DNA from 4 places in the Streptomyces sp. NPDC004732 genome. Region 2 is predicted to be linked to each of the others. Evidence: riboswitches for the same ligand, from Rfam matches in the RefSeq annotation. Region 2 holds a riboswitch; each other region holds the start of a gene.

Region 1 (4,817 bases), on a different contig from region 2:
TGCCGCGCTCGTCGATGCGGTCGTAGCGCACGGTGGCGATGAACTCGCCGCCCACGGTGGCCGCGAGTCCCACCCGGTCCACCAGGTCGTGGTGGGTGAAGCGGTGCACGTCCTTGGCGGACAGCCGCGGATAGGGCGCGAAGAAGCGGTAGTACTTCGACTCGTCCGAGACCTGTTCGTAGAAGCTGACCAGACGGTCCGCGTCCTCGGCCGTGATGGGCCTGATGCGGGCGGTGCCTCCGTCGCGCAGCACCACATCGGCTTCCCAGTGCGACGGGTAGTCGTGCCGATCCTGCTGATCCGACGGGAGCTGCATGGGGCCCAGGGTACGGGTCGCGCGGCCGCCCGGGCCGGGGCAGGCTAGGACAGGTCGAACGGCGGCCGGGGCCGGGACCTCTGTCCGGCAGAGCACCCGCGACGGCATGAGACACTGGTCTAGACAAGTGTGAGACACCTGGAAGGGCAGCAACACATGGCTGAGCGCCGCGTCAACGTCGGCTGGGCCGAGGGCCTTCACGCCCGACCCGCCTCCATCTTCGTCCGCGCGGCCACGGCCGCCGGCGTCCCCGTGACGATCGCCAAGGCCGACGGCAACCCGGTCAACGCCGCTTCGATGCTCGCGGTGCTCGGACTGGGCGCCCAGGGCGGCGAAGAGATCGTGCTCGCCTCCGACGCCGAGGGTGCCGACACCGCCCTCGACCGTCTGGCGAAGCTGGTCGCCGAGGGGCTCGAGGAGCTTCCGGAGACGGTCTAGGACACGTTCCTCGCATTACGTCAATGGGGTCACCCGGAATTCCGGGTGACCCCATTGACGTATGCGCTTGATTTTTCATGCACATCGTTTTCATGTACGTCGTTTTCGTGCACACCGTGGGGCCGGGCGGAATTGCCGCGAATTGATCGCAAGACGACTCCCCTTACGACACCTCTTTGTATACGGCGCCTCCGTTAATTCCGGAGACTCACCGTGTTTACGGCATGTTGCGAATCCCTCACGCGGCCGCCCCGGCGCGCGGGCCGCAATCGGTGGGCCGCGCGCGCCCGTTCGACGTGTGCCGCGGTGAGCGCCCTCGCCCGTTCCGCGTCACGGCGGGCGACCGCGTCGGCGATCGCCGCATGCTCGGACCAGGACTCGTCCGGTGCCGCCGGGGTCTCGACGACGTACATCCAGGCGATCTTGTGCCGGAGCGGCGTGAGCAGCGCCGTGAGGCCGGGGCTGCCGGACGCCTGGGTGAGCGTCTCGTGGAACCAGCCGCCCAGTGAACGCAGATCCTCCCCTCGGCCGCTCCTGGAGCGCTGCTGGCCCAGCCTGACGAGTCCGCGCAGGACCTTCAGGTGTGCGTCCGTGCGGCGCTGCGCGGCCCGTGCCGCGGCGAGCGGCTCCAGCAGCGTCCGGACCTCCAGGAGGTCCGCGGCCTCCTGTTCCGTCGGCTCGGCGACGCACGCGCCCGCGTGCCTGCGGGTGACGACGAAGCCCTCGGCCTCCAGCGTGCGCAGGGCCTCGCGCACGGGGACGCGGGAGACTCCGTAGCGCCGCGCGAGGAGTTCCTCGGTGAGCCTGCCGCCCCTCTCATATACACCGGCGACTATGTCGTCCCGAATGGCTGTGCATACCGAGTGCGCGGGAACGCGCATGACCGGACCTCCGCCTTAATCCCCGCGACACGCGGTCGACCGACGCTCGTTCCGTGACTCTATTGCAGAGCGCCGGAATTTCCGACGGCGGACAGAAATCCATGGATATCTTTTGGCCAAGAACGGGCGGCGGGCAACGATGGCCGGGGAACGCCGAAAGCCCCGGCTCGGAAGGAGCCGGGGCTTTCGGTGAAGTGCTGCGGGGGCATCCGCGCGGGTCGACCGCGTCGGTCGTCCGCTTCGGATCAGACCTTGACGCCGTGCGAGCGCAGGTACGAGACCGGGTCGATGTCGGAGCCGTACTCCTCGCCGGAGCGGGCCTCGAAGTGGAGGTGCGGGCCACTGGAGTTGCCGGTGGACCCGGAGAGACCGATCTGCTGGCCCGGGGTGACCGTCTGGCCGACGGTGACGCCGAGGGACGACATGTGGCCGTACTGGGTGTACGTGCCGTCGTTCATCTTGATGACCACGTTGTTGCCGTAGGCACCGCCCCAGCCCGCCTCTACGACGGTGCCGGAGCCGACCGCGTGGACCGCGGTGCCGGACGCGGCGTGGAAGTCGACACCCGTGTGGCTGCCGGAGGACCACATGGCGCCGCCGGTCTGGTAGCCCGTGGAGACGTACGAGCCGGAGACCGGGGAGACGTAGGTGTTCAGGCGCTTGCGCTCGGCCTCGCGGGCGGCGCGCTCCTTGGCCTCGCGCTCCTTCTTGGCCTTCGCCTTGGCCTCGGCCTCGGCCTTGCGCTTCTCCTCGGCGGCCTTCTTCTTGGCGGCCTCTTCGGCCTTCTTGGCGGCAGCGGCGTCGTCGGCGGCCTGGCGCTGCGCGGCGGCCTGCGCGTCGACGCTCTCGGCGAGCGAGTCGCCGACGGATATCGCCTGGGTGAGTCCGGTGTGCTCCACGGCCGCTTCGTCGGCGGCGGCGAGCGCGGGGGCGGCAAGGCCTCCGATGACACCGGTGGTGGTGAGCGCCGCGACACCTGCGACGTTCGCGGTGGTCCGCGTGATGCGACTCGGACGACGGTGCTTCCCGGTGGCACGGGTGAACGCCATGTGGCGGGTGTTCCTTTCCTTCCCTCTCGCCTACCGGGTTAGCTGACGGGTTCGGAGCAGGAAGGTCTCCTACGGGTCCCTCACCTCGCGGCAAGGTGCCCGATTCACCCCAGGGGACATGTGGGTCCCCGGCTCCCCTGGCTCGCGCCGTACGGGGACTCGGCGATGACTGTCCGGTGCCGCGGATGCGGCGTACTGCGCGACGAACAGCCGGGTCGACGCTAAACGGGGCATCTTTCAATCGACAAACAGAACGCGACTTTTGTAGCGCACGCCACACGGCAGACAGGCAACCTCCATACCAATCCGGACATATGAGGACCCCGGTGGCCGAAAGGGTCACCGGGGTCCCGCTAGGTCCTGACTGTGGCTCAGTGCCGACGCCGACCGTCACTCAGCCGGTGACCACGCTCACTTCGCCGATCCCGAGCGCCCTGACGGGCTCCTCGATCTGCGCGGCGTCCCCGACGAGGACCGTCACCAGGCGGTCCTCCGGGAAGGCGTTCACGACGGCCGCAGTGGCTTCCACGGTGCCGGTGGCGGCCAGCTGCCGGTACAGCTGCGCCTGGAAGTCGTCCGGCAGGTTCTGCTCGACCTGGTCGGCGAGCGTCGCCGCCACGGAGGCGGCCATCTCGTACTTGAGCGGGGCCACGCCCACCAGGTTCTGCACGGCCACGTCGCGCTCGGCGTCGGTGAGCCCCTCGGCGGCGAGGGTGCGCAGCACCTTCCAGAGGTCGTCCAGCGCCGGGCCCGTGTTCGGGGTGTCCACGGAGCCGCTGATGGCGAGCATGGCGGCGCCCGTCCCGTCCGGGGCGGAGCGCAGCACCTGGCCGAACGCCCGTACGCCGTAGGTGTATCCCTTCTCCTCGCGCAGGACACGGTCCAGGCGGGAGGTGAGGGTGCCACCCAGGCAGTACGTGCCGAGCACCTGGGCGGGCCACACACGGTCGTGCCGGTCGGCGCCGACGCGGCCGATCAGCAGCTGCGTCTGGACCGCTCCGGGGCGGTCCACGATGACGACGCGGCCGCGGTCGTCGGCGATCACCGGCGGCACGGGGCGCGACTCGCCCGCGGAGCCGGTCCAGGCGCCGACGGTGTCCGCGAGGACGGCGTCCAGGTCGGTGCCCACCAGGTCGCCGACCACGACCAGGGTGGCCGTGGCGGGGCGGACGAACTTCTCGTAGAAGGCACGCACCGCCGCCGAGTCGATGGCGGTGACCGTCTCCTCGGTGCCCTGACGCGGGCGCGACATGCGCGCGGTCGGCGGGAAGAGCTGCCTGGAGAGCTCCTTGGCGGCGCGGCGCGCCGGGTTGGCGGCCTCGTGCGGGATCTCGTCCAGGCGGTTGCGTACGAGCCGTTCGATCTCGCTGTCCGCGAAGGCGGGGGCCCGCAGGGCGTCGGCGAGCAGACCGAGCGCCTTCGGGAGCCGGGAGACCGGGACCTCGAGCGAGACCCGCACGCCCGGGTGGTCGGCGTGCGCGTCGAGGGTCGCGCCGCAGCGGTCGAGCTCGGCGGCGAACTCCTCCGCGGAGTGCTTGTCGGTGCCCTCGTTGAAGGCCCGCGCCATGATGGTGGCGACGCCGTCCAGGCCCTCCGGCTCGGCGTCCAGGGGCGCTTCGAGGTGGATCTCGACGGCGACGACCTGCTGGCCGGGGCGGTTGCAGCGCAGGACCGTGAGGCCGTTGGGCAGCGTGCCGCGCTCGGGGGCCGGGAAGGCCCAGGGCTTGGCCGTACCGGCCTGGGGCTGGGGGTGGAACTGCATCGTCGCGGCCTCGGTCACTTCGCCGCCTCCTCTTCTTCCTCGGCGCCCTCGGCGGCGTCTGCGGCCTCCTCGGCCCCATCAACGGGCTCGTACACGAGCACCGCGCGGTTGTCCGGGCGCAGCCGGGCCCCGGCGACCTCCTGGACCTCTTCCGCGGTGATGTCGAGGACGCGCTGGACGGCCGTGAGGGCGAGCTGCGGGTCGCCGAACAGGACCGCGAACCTGCACAGTTCGTCGGCGCGGCCCGCGACCGTGCCGAGCCGGTCGAGCCACTCGCGCTCCAGCTGCGCCTGGGCTCGCTCCATCTCCTCCGGAGTGGGGCCCTCCGCGGCGAAGCGGGCGAGCTCCTCGTCGACGGCGGCCTCGATGAC
Region 2 (4,817 bases):
GTGCGCTGCCACGAAGTGGGGCTCCTTACGTGTCCGGCGGCGGCCCGCACAGGGGGAGCAGGCCGCCGCCGGGCTTCTCGGCGGTGGTGACCGACGGCCGTCCTGGGCCGGACGGCGGTGGGGAGTCGGTCACCTGGTGGAGGACGCTAAACCTGGGCGTCACGGGTTGGTGACGGATTGTGCGCAACTGACAGAAGTGGGCGCAACGGTGGCCCGCCGCGACCGTGTGCATCGCGAGGCAGTGGCGGCTTCGCACATAGGTGTGACCGATGGCTCGTTTCCGACCTACTCGGCTGTGGGGTGGTGATATGGGGGCGCCTGCCGGGCGGGCCGGGGGCCCCGGCTAGGCTCCGGCCTCATGGACCTACTCATCCATCTCTTCGTCGGCCTGCACATCATCGGCATCGCCTCGCTCCTGGGTGGTTTCCTCACCCAGATGAAGCAGATGGGCCAGGGCACCGCCCGATTCAGCCCCGGGATGCTGCACGGTGCATTGATCATGCTCCTCACCGGTGTGGTCCTGGTGGGCCTCAACCAGGCGGACGACAACACGGTCAACAACGTCAAGATCGGCATCAAGCTGGCCTTGCTGATCGTGATTCTCGCGCTGGTCTACGTGAAGCGGGACGAGGAGAAGGTCGACAAGAGCCTGTTCGGCGCGGTCGGCCTGCTGACCACGGCGAACATCTTCATCGCGGTGCTGTGGACCTGAGTTTTCCGCCTCTACGCGCGCGTGGCCCGCATCCGGGGAGGATGCGGGCCACGCGCGCGTAAGAGAGTGCCCCGTAGAGGAAGGCCTTGGTGCGGGGCGCTTCCCGGTCAGGCGGGGCGCACCACGCTGTGGATCGGCATGTAGTAGATCGACTCGACGCGGACGTTCGCGCCCGGCTTCGGGGCGTGGATCATCTTGCCGTTGCCGATGTAGATCCCCACGTGACTGATGTCGTCGTAGAAGAACACCAGGTCACCCGGTTTGGCGTCGGCGGTCTTCACCGTCGTGCCGACCTTCACCTGGTCCCACGTGGTGCGCGGCAGGGAGATCCCCGCGGCCTTCCACGCGTCCTGGGTGAGCCCGGAGCAGTCGTACGAGTCGGGGCCGGTGGCGCCCCATACGTACGGCTTGCCGATCTGGGCCTCCGCGAAGGAGATGACCTTCGCGGCCTTGGTGGCGTAGCCGCCGTCCGAGCTCCCGGAGCCCGAACCGGAACCTGAGCCGGAACCGGAGCCCGAACCCGCGTCGGAACCGGAACCGGAGTCCTGGCCGCCGTCCCGCTCCTTCTCCCGCTGGGCCGCCTCCTCCGCCTTGCGCTTGCGCTCCGCCTCGGCGGCCTGCTCGCGCGCCAGCTTCTCGGCCTTGCGCTTGGCCTCCTGCTTCTTCTTCCGCTCGATCTCCGCGAGCCGCGCCTTCTCCTCGGCGGTCAGCTTCGAGAGCATCTCGCGCGCGTCGCCCAGCTTCTTCTGGACGGTCTGCTTGCTCGTCCTGAGGTCGTCCCGCGAGTCGGTCAGCGTCTCGAGGCTCTTCGCGGCCTTCGTACGCTGCTTCGTCGCCGACGCCTGCTCCGTCTGGTAGGCGTCGACCGCCTTCTTCTGGCGCGTGGTCAGCCGGTCCGCCAGGTGGTTCTGGTCGAAGTAGCCCTGCGGATCGTTGGCGAGCATCATCGTCGCCGTCTCGGAGACGGCGCCGGTGCGGTACTGCGCCGCGGCGAAGGAGCCGAGCTCCTTGCGCGCGTCGTTCAGCTTGTCGGTGCGCTCGGCCACGTCGTCGAGCAGCCGGTCGACCTTCTTGCGCTGCTTGTCGGTGTGCTCCTTGGCCGAGTTGTACTTCTGGGTGGCCACACCCGCCTGCTGGTAGAGCTCGTCGACCTTTTTCTGTACCTCTTCGAGGCTGGGCTTCGTCGGCGCGGAGGGCGCGGCCTGCGCGCTCTGCGACAGGAGGGCGACGGAGGTGAGGGCTGCCGTCGTGATGCCGAGGGCGGGGGCCGTGCGTAGGCCGGCCGTCCGGTTCCGCGGCTTGCGGTGCGACGCCAAGGAGGCGACTCCTTCCGTAGACCGCCTACCGGGTTAGCTGTCGGGTTCGGGCGGTTGGTTCGGAAGGCTGCCCTACAGTCCCGTACTTCGTACGGGACCGATTCACCCCAAGGTCTCGGTGGGTCCCCGGCTCCGACCATGTCGGACTCGGCGGAGGCCGCCCGTTCCCGGCGGGGTTCGCCGGTGGGGGGACGAGTGGCCCGTCGGGCACGCTAGCCAACTCGTGTGGCCCGTGTGAAGGTTGATGTTCGATATGCCCGATACATTTTCGTGACTTTACGAGACCCGAGACACGGGCCGCGGCCCGCGGTGAGACACCATAGCGGAATGCGATCGTCCATGTGCGGGGAGTCAGGATCGCGGGGGTGTCCGGAACCCGCAGCGGGTTGTCAGTGGGGCCGCCTAGACTCGGGAGGCGATGAGCAGCCTCTTTGATGACAGCTTCCTGGCGGACCTGCAGCCTTCCCGGGCCGCGGACGAAGCGCCCCCGCCGCCGCCCGAGGACAGCGCTCCGGAACCCATTCCGGACGACCTGTTCGACGGGAAGTTCGACGCGCCCATGACCAGGGATTCGCATTACCGCGACGGTGCCCCGCGTCCGGTGATCGACCCGGCGACGCTCCTGGACGGGCTGAACGAGAACCAGCGCGCGGCGGTCGTGCACGCAGGCTCCCCGCTGCTCATCGTCGCCGGCGCCGGATCCGGCAAGACCCGCGTGCTGACGCACCGCATCGCGCACCTGCTCGCCGAGCGCGGTGTCCACCCCGGCCAGATCCTCGCGATCACCTTCACGAACAAGGCCGCGGGCGAGATGAAGGAGCGCGTCGAGCAGCTCGTGGGCCCCCGGGCGAACGCGATGTGGGTGTCCACCTTCCACAGCGCCTGCGTCCGCATCCTCCGCCGTGAGTACAAGAAGCTGGGCTTCACGTCCTCCTTCTCGATCTACGACGCCGCCGACTCCAAGCGCCTCATGGCCCTGGTCTGCCGCGACCTGGATCTCGACCCGAAGAAGTTCCCGCCGAAGTCCTTCAGCGCCAAGATCTCGAACCTGAAGAACGAGCTGATCGACGAGGAGGACTTCGCAGGTCAGGCCGCCGATGGCTTCGAGAAGACCCTCGCCCAGGCCTACGCGATGTACCAGTCGCGCCTCCGCGAGGCGAACGCGATGGACTTCGACGACCTGATCATGACGACGGTCCATCTGCTGCGCGCCTTCCCGGATGTCGCCGAGCACTACAGGCGCCGCTTCCGGCACGTCATGGTCGATGAGTACCAGGACACCAACCACGCCCAGTACGCACTGGTGCGCGAGCTGGTCGGGCCCTCCGGAGGCGAGGGGGACGACCCCGCCGAGCTCTGCGTGGTGGGCGACGCCGACCAGTCGATCTACGCCTTCCGCGGCGCCACCATCCGCAACATCCTCCAGTTCGAGGAGGACTACGCGGACGCGACGACGATCCTCCTGGAGCAGAACTACCGCTCCACGCAGACGATCCTGACCGCAGCGAACGCGGTCATCGAGCGGAACGAGAGCCGCCGCCCCAAGAACCTGTGGACCAACCAGGGCGCGGGCGCACGCATCACCGGATACGTCGCCGACACCGAGCACGACGAAGCCCAGTTCGTCGCCGACGAGATCGACCGCCTCACCGACGCGGGCGACGCCAAGTCCGGCGACGTGGCGATCTTCTACCGGACGAACGCCCAGTCCCGTGTCTTCGAAGAGATCTTCATCCGCGTCGGCCTGCCCTACAAGGTCGTCGGCGGCGTCCGCTTCTACGAGCGCAAGGAGGTCCGCGATGTGCTGGCCTACCTGCGTGTTCTCGCCAACCCCGAGGACGCGGTCCCGCTGCGCCGCATCCTCAATGTGCCGAAGAGGGGCATCGGCGACCGCGCCGAAGCCATGATCGACGCGCTCTCGCAGCGCGAGAAGATCTCCTTCCCGCAGGCGCTGCGCCGCGTCGACGAGGCGTACGGAATGGCGGCCCGCTCGACCAACGCCGTCCGGCGCTTCAACACCCTTATGGAGGAGCTGCGGACCATCGTCGAGTCCGGCGCGGGCCCGGCCGTCGTCCTGGAAGCCGTGCTCGAACGGACCGGCTATCTCGCCGAGTTGCAGGCCTCGACCGACCCGCAGGACGAGACCCGCATCGAGAACCTCCAGGAGCTCGCCGCCGTGGCGCTGGAGTTCGAGCAGGACAACAACGGCCAGGCGGCGGCGGACGGCAGCCAGGCGGTGGACGGCACTCAGGTGGCGGACGGTGCTCAGGCAGAGGGCGAAGCGGGCGCGGGTGACGCGGGCGAGGGTGAGGGCGATCCGGATGAGGGCGCGGCTCCGGCCGGTACGCTCTCGGACTTCCTGGAGCGCGTCGCCCTGGTCGCCGACTCCGACCAGATCCCCGACGAGGAGGACGACGGCTCCGGAGTCATCACGCTCATGACCCTGCACACCGCCAAGGGTCTCGAATTCCCCGTGGTGTTCCTGACCGGCATGGAAGACGGCGTCTTCCCGCACATGCGTTCCCTCGGGCAGGTCAAGGAGCTGGAGGAAGAGCGTCGCCTCGCGTACGTGGGCATCACACGCGCGCGTGAACGGCTCTACTTGACGCGGTCCTCGATGCGCAGCGCCTGGGGCCAGCCGTCGTACAACCCGCCGTCCCGCTTCCTGGAGGAGATCCCGGACGCGCACCTGGACTGGAAGCGGACCGGCTCGGTCGGCGCACCGGCCTCGTCCGGACCTGCCGCGGGCATCGCCTCGTCGCTGTCCTCGTCGCGCTCGCGTTCCGGTG
Region 3 (4,817 bases), on a different contig from region 2:
TGATCAGCCGCAGTGCACACCGGTAGCGTGCCGGGCCCCTAAAAGGGCCGGAAACCGCTTACCGGATGCTGTTGAGGAACGACTCCCAGGGGCCGGGGGAGATGAGCAGGGCGGGCCCTGCGGTGTTCTTCGAGTCACGCACGGCGCACAGGCCGGTCAGCGGACCCGAGTCGAGTGTGGCGGTCTCGACACAGTTGTTCATTCCGTTGCTGTAGCTGCTGCGCTGCCACCGCGCACCTTGAAGTCTCGTGCTGGAAGGTACGTACCGAGGCATTGCGGTCATGGTGCCTCCTTACGCGCCGTCACATAGCCCGGCGATGAATTCCGTTGAGTCCTCGGGTGAGAGCGCTTGTACCTGAAGGGAAGTGAAGGCCTCCGAGTACGCCTGGAGGTCTTCTTTCCGTTCGAGGTAGAGGCTACTCGTCAAATGGTCGAGAACAACCACATCCAGATCAGCAATGTCCGGAAACGAAAAAATAACGAAAGAACCGATCAGACCTACATGCTCACCGGCGGCGAACGGCAGTACCTGCAGCTGGACATGAGGCAGGAGGGTCGCCTGTCGCAACCGGATCAGCTGCTCGGCGAGCACCTCCTCCCCGCCCACCGGCCGCCGCAGCACCGCCTCGTCCATGACCACGCTCAGGCGCAGCGGCGGATCCGCGCGCAGCACGTCCTGACGGGCGAGCCGGACCTCCACCAGCGCGTCGACCTGCTTCTCCGGCAGCCCGCCGAGCGCGGCCCGGGTCACCGCCCGCGCGTAGTCGGGCGTCTGCAACAGGCCCGGCACCACGGTGGTTTCGAGCGTGCGCACCCAGCGTGCCTGTGACTCCAGGCTGATGAAGTCGCGGTAGGTGGCAGGCAGCAGATCGCGGTACGCCTTCCACCAGTGGTGGCGGCCCGCCCCCGGGTCGTCGGCGCCCGTGAAGGCTATGAGGAGCTCGCTGAGCTGCGGGTCCTCGACCTGGTAGACGTCCAGGAGCAGCCGCACGTCGGCGGCCTTCACACCGCTGCGTCCTGTCTCGATCCGGCTCACCTTGGACTGGTGCCAGCCCGCCCTGGCGGCGGCCTCACTGCTGGTGAGTCCGGCGTTCAAGCGCAGCGCGCGCAGTTCGGCACCGAGCTGACGACGGCGCACCGCGGGGCCGTACTGCATGCCCGTCTCCTTCCGGACGGAGCCGTCGGATATCCCGGCGGCGGGGCGGGGCAGTAGGCGAGATTAGAGGAAGTACCGGTCCCACGCCCAAATACGGTCTGCCGTAGCAGAGTTCACCGCTTCGAGCGACAGATATATGCACATCTCGGTGGATCGCCACCCGTGACCGGCCAAGGAGTGGCAGGCTGGCGCGAAGCACCAGTCCGGGACTGTCCTCGAGTCATCCGCCGCGGGTCGGAGACCAGTCCCGGTGGGAAAGGGACAGCGCCGCCATGGCAGACCACCAGGAAGCCTCCGTCACCCTGCCGAGCGATCCTGCCTCGGTCCCCGCCGCCCGGAAATACGTCTCGCGCGTGCTCGTGGAATGGGGCCTGCCCGGTGACGCCGAGGTGGCCGACACGATCAGACTGATCGTCTCCGAGCTCGCGACCAACGCCGTGCAGCACACCTTGGGCCAGTCGCCCACCTTCACGGTCGACGTCGAACTCGAACGAGACGAGCACCTGAGGATCGGAGTCACCGACAGCCACCCGCGCTACCCCAAGCGCCTCCCCGCGGCCGTCCAGCAGGACAACGGCCGGGGTATGGTGATCATCCGCTGGCTGACCGCCGAGTGCGGCGGCAGGCTCTCGGTCAGTCCCACCGACGAGGGGGGCAAGACCGTGTGGATCGCGCTGCCGTGGCGCGCACCGGTCCGGCGCAAGGACCGCGACGCCACGCACTGACCGGGGTGTGCCCCGGCCGGGCCATCGGAATCGACACCGTCAGCGGTGCCGCTCTCCGCGCTAGGGGCAGCGTCGTGGCATAGGTGCCGCGCTGCACCGCGTCGAGCGAGGGAGACCGCGGGCTGAAGTCGTCGGACATCCCGCACGGGTGTCCCCGAGGGCGCGCTCCAAGCACCGGCAGCTGACGGAGCGGGGAGCGCGCCGGACCGGGCGCGGTGGGTCAGCGGACCCTGCCGTACCAGACGCTCTTGGTCCAGATCTTCTCCAGGCGGACCACGGTCCCCCTCTTGGGGGCGTGCCAGATGCGGTTGTTACCCGCGTAGATCCCGACGTGGTACACGTTCCGGCCGGAGTGGAAGAACACCAGGTCGCCGCGGGTCCGCTGGGACCTGGAGACGTGCTTGGTCTTGTTGTACTGCGCGGCGGCGGTGCGCGGCAGCTTCTTGCCCGTCTTCTTGAACGAGTAGAGCGTCAGCCCCGAGCAGTCGAACCGGTTGGGCCCTGCCGACCCGTAGCCGTACGGGGAGCCCTTCTTGGACGCCGCGATCTTGAGCGCCTTCGTCCCGTGAGTGGCTGCCTGGGCCTCCGACGCGAGCCCGGGGGCCAGGACGGTGCCGCCTACGACGGCGAGCGTGAGGACCGATGCGGCACCGGTCCTGCTGAGCAGCGACGGAACATGATTCAGCGCAGTCATGCGCAACCCTTCGTCAGCCGCCTGTGAAAGATGACCTGTCGGGTTCGGGCAGGCGAAGATGCCCGGCCGCGTCGTGCTCTGCGGCTTCACCCCAAGGGCGTCGTCCGGACTGTCCGGACGGGCCCGTCGTACCTGGGTCCTCCACTCCTGCCGTTGCACAGATGTCGACCGGTCATCCGGGTGGCGGCAGGACTCGGCGTCCGCCCGGACCGCCCCGCCGCTGTGGCGGGGGCTTGTCGTCGGAAGGGATCTTGACCCGACATGGGCCAAAAAACCGAGCCGAAACGGCGTTTTGTGAGGCTCCTCACGACTGACCTGTTCAGGTGGACACTGCCGAAATCGTCGCGTTGGCACGTGGTCCGACGACGGTTCGACCAGCACCGGAATGCATAATTCCGCCGGTGCTCTACTCGCTCGACGCAACTTTCGTCGGTGCGGACGACGACGTCTTCCTACGCCGTCCGAGGTAGCCCGACTGGTCCGTTTCGAAGTGGCCCCGGACGTCACGGTGTCCGGGACGGGGCGGGGCGGGGCGGGTCGGCGGGGGCTCAGCCGCTCTGCGGGGGCGGCACGGTGATCCGCCCGGCCCGCCGCTCGCCGTCGAGGACGCGCAGCGCCTGGGCGAGGGTCCGCGCGTGCACTTCGCTCTCGCCGCGCTGGTGCATGAGGGCGAGCGCGTCCCGCAGGGCACTCGCCCGGCCGACGAGGGCCTGGGCGGCGCGGAGTCCGCCGTAGGTGTGCTCGGCGCGGGCCGGATTGATCCGGCCGAGCAGGTCGACGACTTCGAGATAGCGGTCGATCAGCTCCGCCTCGGCGCGGGTCAGCGCGGGCAGCGGCGGCAGTTCGGGCGGCAGCATCGGCGGGTCACCTCGGGTCCCGGGCGGCGAGCGAGGTCTTGCGGCTCGGAATGATCCGGTCCACGAGTCCGTACGCCAGGGCGGCCGGGGCGTCGAGGATCTTGTCCCGCTCGATGTCCGCGGTGATCCGCTCCTGGCTCTGCCCGGTGTGGCGTGCGAGCAGTTCTTCCAGGAGGCGCCGTGTGCGCAGCAGTTCGTCGGCCTGGATCGCGAGGTCCGAGGCCTGGCCCCGGACCGGTTCGCCGATGGCGGGCTGGTGGATCAGGACGCGCGCGCCGGGCAGCGCGAACCGCTTGCCCGGCGTGCCTGCGGCGAGCAGGACGGCGGCCGTCGAGGCGGCCTGGCCCAGGCAGGTCGTCTCCACGTCACAGCTGACGAACTGCATCGTGTCGTAGATCGCGGTCATCGCGCTGAACGAGCCGCCGGGGGAGTTGATGTACAGCGAGATGTCGCGGTCCGGCGCCTGGTATTCGAGGTGCATGAACTGCGCCATCACGTCGTTCGCCGAGGTGGCGTCGATGGGGGTGCCGAGGAAGACGATCCGCTCTTCGAGGAGCTTGGAGTACGGATCCATGGTCCGCGTCCCCGACGTGGTGCGTTCGGTGAACTCGGGCAGGACGTAACGGGCAGACGGACGATTCATGGCACGCCTCTCTTCCTCCGGTCGCTGTGCGGCCCGGTCTCTGTAAAAAATGTACAGGACGTACGTTCCGTCAGGAGAGTGGAGCCGGGATGTGTTCTCGTCCGGGGCGCCGCGTACCCTCTCCGAGGCATGGAACGGAGCAGCGGCGAGCGAGAGTTACTGGCCCTCGAAGTGGACGTCGTCCACGGCCTCGGGCCGGGCGAGGGCGACGGGGCGCTGAGGGTGGCCGACCCGTCGGTGCGGGCGGTGGTGGCCTGGTCGCCGGGTGCGCGTGTGCTGGCGCTGGGCGCGGAGGGCCCTGACGTCCTGCGTGCTGCCGACGGATTCGGTGATCTTGGTGACATGGGGCAGGCGTACGCGCCGGGTGAGCCGCCGGATGTCCTGGTGCGGATCTCCGCCGCCTGTACGGCCGCCGGTGACCGGGCCTCGCTCCGGGGCGGCCCCTGCTTCACCTTCCCCGAACGGCTCGCCGCGGACTTTCCGTCGCCGCTGCCCCTGCTGCTCTCGGATGCGGAAGGGCGCGCTGCCGCAAGGGAGTTGACCCGCCCGGACAACTGGCGGCCCGGCGAGTGGGCGGAGCTGATCTCCGGTGCGGCGGGGGAGTGGGCGATGGCCGTGCACGACGGTTCGCCCGTGTCGATCTGTCACACCCCGGCCGCCAACGCCCGCGCGGCGGAGGCTGGAATCTGGACCCGGGCGGACTTCCGGGGTCGCGGCCTCGCCCCCGCCGCGGTCGCCGCCT
Region 4 (4,817 bases), on a different contig from region 2:
CCGAAGTAGGGGACGGCCGCGAGGCCGGAGCGCGAGGCGACCTCCTGGAGGGGGCCCTCGTAGGTGTCGCGGGAGACGAGGTTGTAGTGCGGCTGCAGCGCGACGTAGCGCGCGAGGCCCTCGCGGTCGGAGAGGTCGAGGGACTCCTGGAGCCGCTCGGGGGAGATGTTGGAGGCGGCGATGGCGCGCACCTTGCCCGCCTGCACCAGCTCGTCGAGCGCGCCGATGATCTCCTCCACGGGCACCGACGTGTCGTCGAAGTGCGTGTAGTAGAGGTCGATGTAGTCGGTGCCGAGGCGTTGCAGGGACGCGTCGGCGGCCCTCTTGATGGTGTCGGCGGACAGGCCCTTGTATGCGGGGTGCGCGCCGACCTTGGTGGCCACGACGACGTCCGAGCGGTTGCCGCGCTCGGCCAGCCACTCGCCGATGAGGGTCTCGGACTCGCCGCCCTTGTTGCCGTCGATCCAGGCCGTGTACGCGTCGGCGGTGTCGATGAAGTTGCCGCCCGCCGCGGTGTAGGCGTCGAGGACGGCGAAGGACGCCGCCCGGTCCGCGGTCCAGCCGAAGACGTTGCCGCCCAGGGAGAGCGGGAAGACTTCGAGGTCGGATGAGCCGAGTGGGCGAAGAGGAGTCATACGCTCCTCAACGCCCCCGCCCCGGACGGAATTCCGTGCAGGGCACACCGGAATCAGGGCTGAGGAATCAGGGGTTGAGGAATCAGGGGTTGAGAAATCAGGGGTTGAGGCCCTTGCCCTGCAGCCAGCCGAGCGGGTCGATCCCGGTGCCGTCGGCCGTGTGGACCTCCATGTGGAGGTGCGGGCCCGTGACGTTGCCGGTCGCGCCGACGCGGCCGATGACGTCGCCCGTGGAGACCTTCTGCCCGGCGCTGACGTTGAGCGAGGACTGGTGGCAGTACCAGATCTCCGTGCCGTCCTCGAGTTCGAGCACGGTGCGGTAGCCGTACGCACCCGCCCAGCCGGCCTCCTTGACGGTGCCGGTGTGCACGGCCTTGAGCGGGGTGCCCGTGGGCGCCGCGAAGTCCAGGCCGGTGTGGTGGCCGGAGGACCACATGGATCCGGCGTCACCGAAGTGCGAGGTGAGGGTGTACGAGGAGGTGGGGATGACGTAGCTCTTGGCGAGCTTGGCCAGGCGCGCGGCCTCGGCCTTGGCCTTCCTTGCCTCCTCCTCCTTCTTCTTCTTGGCGGCCGCCTTGGCGTCCGCCTCCTTCTCGGCGGCCTTGCGCTGCGCGTCCGCCTCTTCGCCCGCCTTCTTGGCGGCGGCGTCCTCGGCAGCGGCCCGCACGGCGGTGTCCGCCTGGTCCTGCTGGTTCTCGGCCTGCTGCATGATGCGGGCGCGCAGGGCCTCGCCCGCATGGGTGTTGCCCTGCTCGGCGTCGGCGGCGCTGACGCCGGCGGCGGTGAGCGGGGCCGCGGCGGCCGCGGTGGTCGTGGTGTCCGACGTGTCGTCGCCGGATATCAGGGAACCCACGCCCGGCAGGGACTTGGCCTCGGGCAGCGAGTCCGTGACGACGCCGAGGTCGGGCATCGATATGGAGACCGGCGGCTTGCCGTCCTGCGCGGTGGCGATGCCGCCCGCGCCGACGGCGGCGATGACGCCCACGCCGAGCACGGTGGAGCTGCGGGCGAGCCCGCCGCCGCTCTTCTTGTGCACACGGTGCCTGCCGCGGACGGGACGGACGGACTCCTCGGTGGGGTTCCACTCTTCGAAGGAGCCCTCGTCGTACGAGCCGAAGTCGTCGTCATTCGGTACGTACACGGCTTGGGGGGCAGGCCGGTTGGACGCCACTGGGGCGCACTCCTTTCCTTCCTTCTCGCCTACCGGGTTAGCTGACGGGTTCGGAGCAGGAAGGTCTCCTACGAACAGCTGGCACGGATGCACAGCTGCCCGATTCACCCCATGTTGGTGGTTCCCCGGCTCCCTTTCGGGATTAGGCGCGTGCGCGCGGAGCCGACTCGAGTGACGGCTGGGACGACCGCGCTGCGTTATCGAACGTTAATAGACAGCGGGTCGGTATTCCAAGCCGTTCCGGTTGATCGTTAACGCTCTTCGGCCGTACGTACCGGGACACGAGGGTGTGGAACGGGGCGAGTTGACCCCATCTCTTTAAACACCGGAGCTTCACATTCCCTTGACAGTGCGTCAGATGTTATGCGGAGCGGTGTACTTCAGTTACCGGCCGTAACGTCGGTCGTGACGTCCGGATCCCCGGCGGCGGGACGCCGCACCGCGAGCAGCGCCATGTCGTCCGTCATCCCGCCCCCGGTGTGCCGCCGCACCTCCCCCGCGAGCGCGGCGAGGAGCGCGTGCGGACCGCCGCGGCCCGGGAAGATCCGCCCGCCGAGCCGGGTCGCGGGATCGTAGAACTCCCCCGTCACGTCACGCGCCTCCGAGAGGCCGTCCGTGTAGAAGAGCAGCAGCGCGCCGGGCGGCAGCTCCGCCTCGTCCGCACGGTCCGGCCAGGCCCCCAGATCGCCCATGCCGAGCGGCAGCGCGGGTTCGGTCGCCGACAGGACGCAGAGCCGCCCGTCGCCGCGCAGCAGCAGCGGCGGCGGGTGCCCGCGGTTGATGAGCCGCACGGAGCCCTCGCCGTGCCGGATCTCGGCGAGGACGGCGGTGGTGAACCCCTCGAACGCGTCGAGCCCCTCGCGCCGGGTGCCCTCGCGCGCGAGCGCCCGCTCCAGGCGCTGCGCGACCGCCTCCAGGGTGGCCTCCTGCTCGGCGGCCTCCCGGAAGGCTCCGATGACGACGGCGACGGCCGCGACCGCGCCCATGCCCTTGCCCCGTACGTCGCCGACGATGAGCCGTACGCCGTGCGGGGTGTCCTGCACCGCGTACAGATCGCCCCCGATGAACGCGTCGGCCTGCGCGGCCTCGTACCGCGCCGCGATGTCGAGCCCCCCGATGCGCGGGTCCGGCGTGGGCAGCACGGCGCGCTGGGTGGCCTCCGAGATGGAGCGGGCGATGGCCAGCCGGTCGTTGCTGCGGCGCACGACGCGGTTGATGACGATCGCGAGGGCGGCGACGGTCACCACGGTGACCACCTCGGTGACGGCCTCGACATGGCTGTTGACGGTGCTGCCGTAGTGCAGGAGGAGGACGGCACAGGTGGCTGCCGCGCCGGTCAGGACGGTGTTGAGCCGCGAGTAGAAGGGGGCGGCGATCAGCGGGGCGGCCGTGAAGAGGGGGGCCGCGGTGAACTCCGACGGGGTCGCCGAGTCGTACACGACGCCGACGACGAGGAGCAGGAGCGGCAGGGCGCGGACGAAGGCCCGCTCGGGCCCGGTGGCCCCACTGGCCCCGCTCTCATCGGGTCCTCCTCGCTGCCCCACCGCTTGTCTCCCGCCGAGTCCGCACCCATCACCGCGCTGCATTCAGGGTTCCCGCAGCGGCGGGCGGGTGCGACCTGGTGTGGGCCGACCGGGTGAGCGGCGAGCGGTCCGCGCGGGAGGATCCGGGCGGAAAACACCGATGGCCCGGAACCATGATTCATGGTTCCGGGCCATCGGCCTTCAGTAGCGGGGACAGGATTTGAACCTGCGACCTCTGGGTTATGAGCCCAGCGAGCTACCGAGCTGCTCCACCCCGCGTCGGTGAACACAACTCTACGCCATCCGAAGGGGTGCGTCGAACCACTTAGGCGTTGCCCGCGTGCGTGAGGGTCTCCCAGGCCACGAAGAGGCCGTCGGTCCCTTCGGGCCGCCGCTGCTCCGTGTACTTCTCGGTCTGCGGCATGTCCAGCTTCAGCCGCCCCCGCAGATGGTTCAGGCCGACCTCCGTGTCGGGCCCCATGTCGCGCTCCACCTTGCCGCCGCACAGCCACTCCGGCGCCTTCGCGCCCAGCTGGTACTTGGAGTGGAACTCGAAGGCGGCCCGCAGCCGGTCCTTGACCTCGCCGTACAGGTCGACGCCCTGGTGCCAGGCGGTCTCCGCCATGTGCGAGGTGGCGGCGAGCGAGTAGCTGGCGTGCTTGAAGTTGCGGCAGGTCTCCTGGGAGAGCCCGTCGGCGTACGTGCCCTGCCCGAACCAGTACTTCTTGAGCTCGGCGGCGGTGTTGATGTCGCTGCCCGCCGGGGAGACGGGCAGCTTCCCGTCCGACTTCAGATAGAAGTACGCGGGCACCCGCGTCCTGAAGTGCTGCACCGCCTTCTCGAACGTGGCGTGGTCGTCGAGGAAGACGGCCATGCTCATGGTGGCGTCGGCCATCACCAGGTCCCAGTTGCCGTTGCGCTCGACGGACCCTTCCTTGACCTGGGGCAGGTAGGCGTTGCGCAGCATCCGTTCGAAGCGCAGGAGCTGCCCGTCGGGCCAGCCGTCGTACGTGTAGCGCACGGCCTCGGCGGCCCGCGCCCAGGACGAGGCGGCCCAGCCGGTCTGCAGCCCGGCGTTCTCCTCGGTGTGCCCGGTGATCACCTTCGACCAGGCGTCCATGATCTGCACGGCCTTCTCGGCGTGCGCGCGCTCGCCGGTGACGTTCCAGAGCAGGGCGTGCGTGTACGCGGCCAGCGCGTCCTCACGCTCCTCCACGCACCCCCGGCCGGGGCGGGTGTCGGGCGGACACTCCACGACGGCGTACGGCCTCGCCGTGTAGTCGTCGGCCGCGTACTTGCTGGCCCGCATCTGCTCGTACGCCGCGAACCACGGCTGCTCCCGCGCCCTGACGTGCGCGCGGACCCGGTCGAGCTGCTCCTTGCCGACCAGGACGCCGGGGTGCTCGAAGGCCCGGTCGAGGGGGCGGGCCGCGGCCGTACGCGTGCCGTCCCCACCGGAACCACCACCTCCGCAGGCCGCGGCGAGGC

The links. A riboswitch is a leader RNA that binds a small molecule or an ion and turns the genes downstream of it on or off. The one in region 2 is predicted to bind cyclic di-AMP.
Positions count from the first base shown of each region.
Region 1: another riboswitch for cyclic di-AMP. It lies ahead of ABZV77_RS03780 (M23 family metallopeptidase); the one in region 2 lies ahead of ABZV77_RS07350 (NlpC/P60 family protein).
Region 3: another riboswitch for cyclic di-AMP. It lies ahead of ABZV77_RS09170 (C40 family peptidase); the one in region 2 lies ahead of ABZV77_RS07350 (NlpC/P60 family protein).
Region 4: another riboswitch for cyclic di-AMP. It lies ahead of ABZV77_RS40380 (M23 family metallopeptidase); the one in region 2 lies ahead of ABZV77_RS07350 (NlpC/P60 family protein).

Region 1 is NZ_JBEXJR010000001.1:920,552-925,368, forward strand. It holds gene ABZV77_RS03765 (GNAT family N-acetyltransferase) at 1-316, opposite strand, end outside; gene ABZV77_RS03770 (HPr family phosphocarrier protein) at 473-754, shown strand; gene ABZV77_RS03775 (GntR family transcriptional regulator) at 949-1,635, opposite strand; gene ABZV77_RS03780 (M23 family metallopeptidase) at 1,881-2,684, opposite strand; cyclic di-AMP (ydaO/yuaA leader) riboswitch at 2,697-2,859, opposite strand; gene ABZV77_RS03785 (pitrilysin family protein) at 3,079-4,464, opposite strand; gene ABZV77_RS03790 (pitrilysin family protein) at 4,461-4,817, opposite strand, start outside.
Region 2 is NZ_JBEXJR010000002.1:603,859-608,675, reverse strand. It holds gene ABZV77_RS07360 (NlpC/P60 family protein) at 1-12, opposite strand, end outside; gene ABZV77_RS07355 (hypothetical protein) at 359-712, shown strand; gene ABZV77_RS07350 (NlpC/P60 family protein) at 820-2,028, opposite strand; cyclic di-AMP (ydaO/yuaA leader) riboswitch at 2,035-2,191, opposite strand; gene ABZV77_RS07345 (ATP-dependent DNA helicase) at 2,447-4,817, shown strand, end outside.
Region 3 is NZ_JBEXJR010000003.1:4,229-9,045, reverse strand. It holds gene ABZV77_RS09190 (8-amino-7-oxononanoate synthase) at 1-26, shown strand, start outside; gene ABZV77_RS09185 (DUF397 domain-containing protein) at 59-283, opposite strand; gene ABZV77_RS09180 (helix-turn-helix transcriptional regulator) at 293-1,156, opposite strand; gene ABZV77_RS09175 (ATP-binding protein) at 1,429-1,881, shown strand; gene ABZV77_RS09170 (C40 family peptidase) at 2,102-2,575, opposite strand; cyclic di-AMP (ydaO/yuaA leader) riboswitch at 2,579-2,755, opposite strand; gene ABZV77_RS09165 (hypothetical protein) at 3,124-3,432, opposite strand; gene ABZV77_RS09160 (ATP-dependent Clp protease proteolytic subunit) at 3,440-4,075, opposite strand; gene ABZV77_RS09155 (GNAT family N-acetyltransferase) at 4,205-4,817, shown strand, end outside.
Region 4 is NZ_JBEXJR010000023.1:9,345-14,161, forward strand. It holds gene ABZV77_RS40375 (aldo/keto reductase) at 1-635, opposite strand, end outside; gene ABZV77_RS40380 (M23 family metallopeptidase) at 733-1,806, opposite strand; cyclic di-AMP (ydaO/yuaA leader) riboswitch at 1,818-1,965, opposite strand; gene ABZV77_RS40385 (PP2C family protein-serine/threonine phosphatase) at 2,187-3,350, opposite strand; tRNA gene ABZV77_RS40390 (tRNA-Met) at 3,535-3,608, opposite strand; gene ABZV77_RS40395 (alginate lyase family protein) at 3,655-4,817, opposite strand, start outside.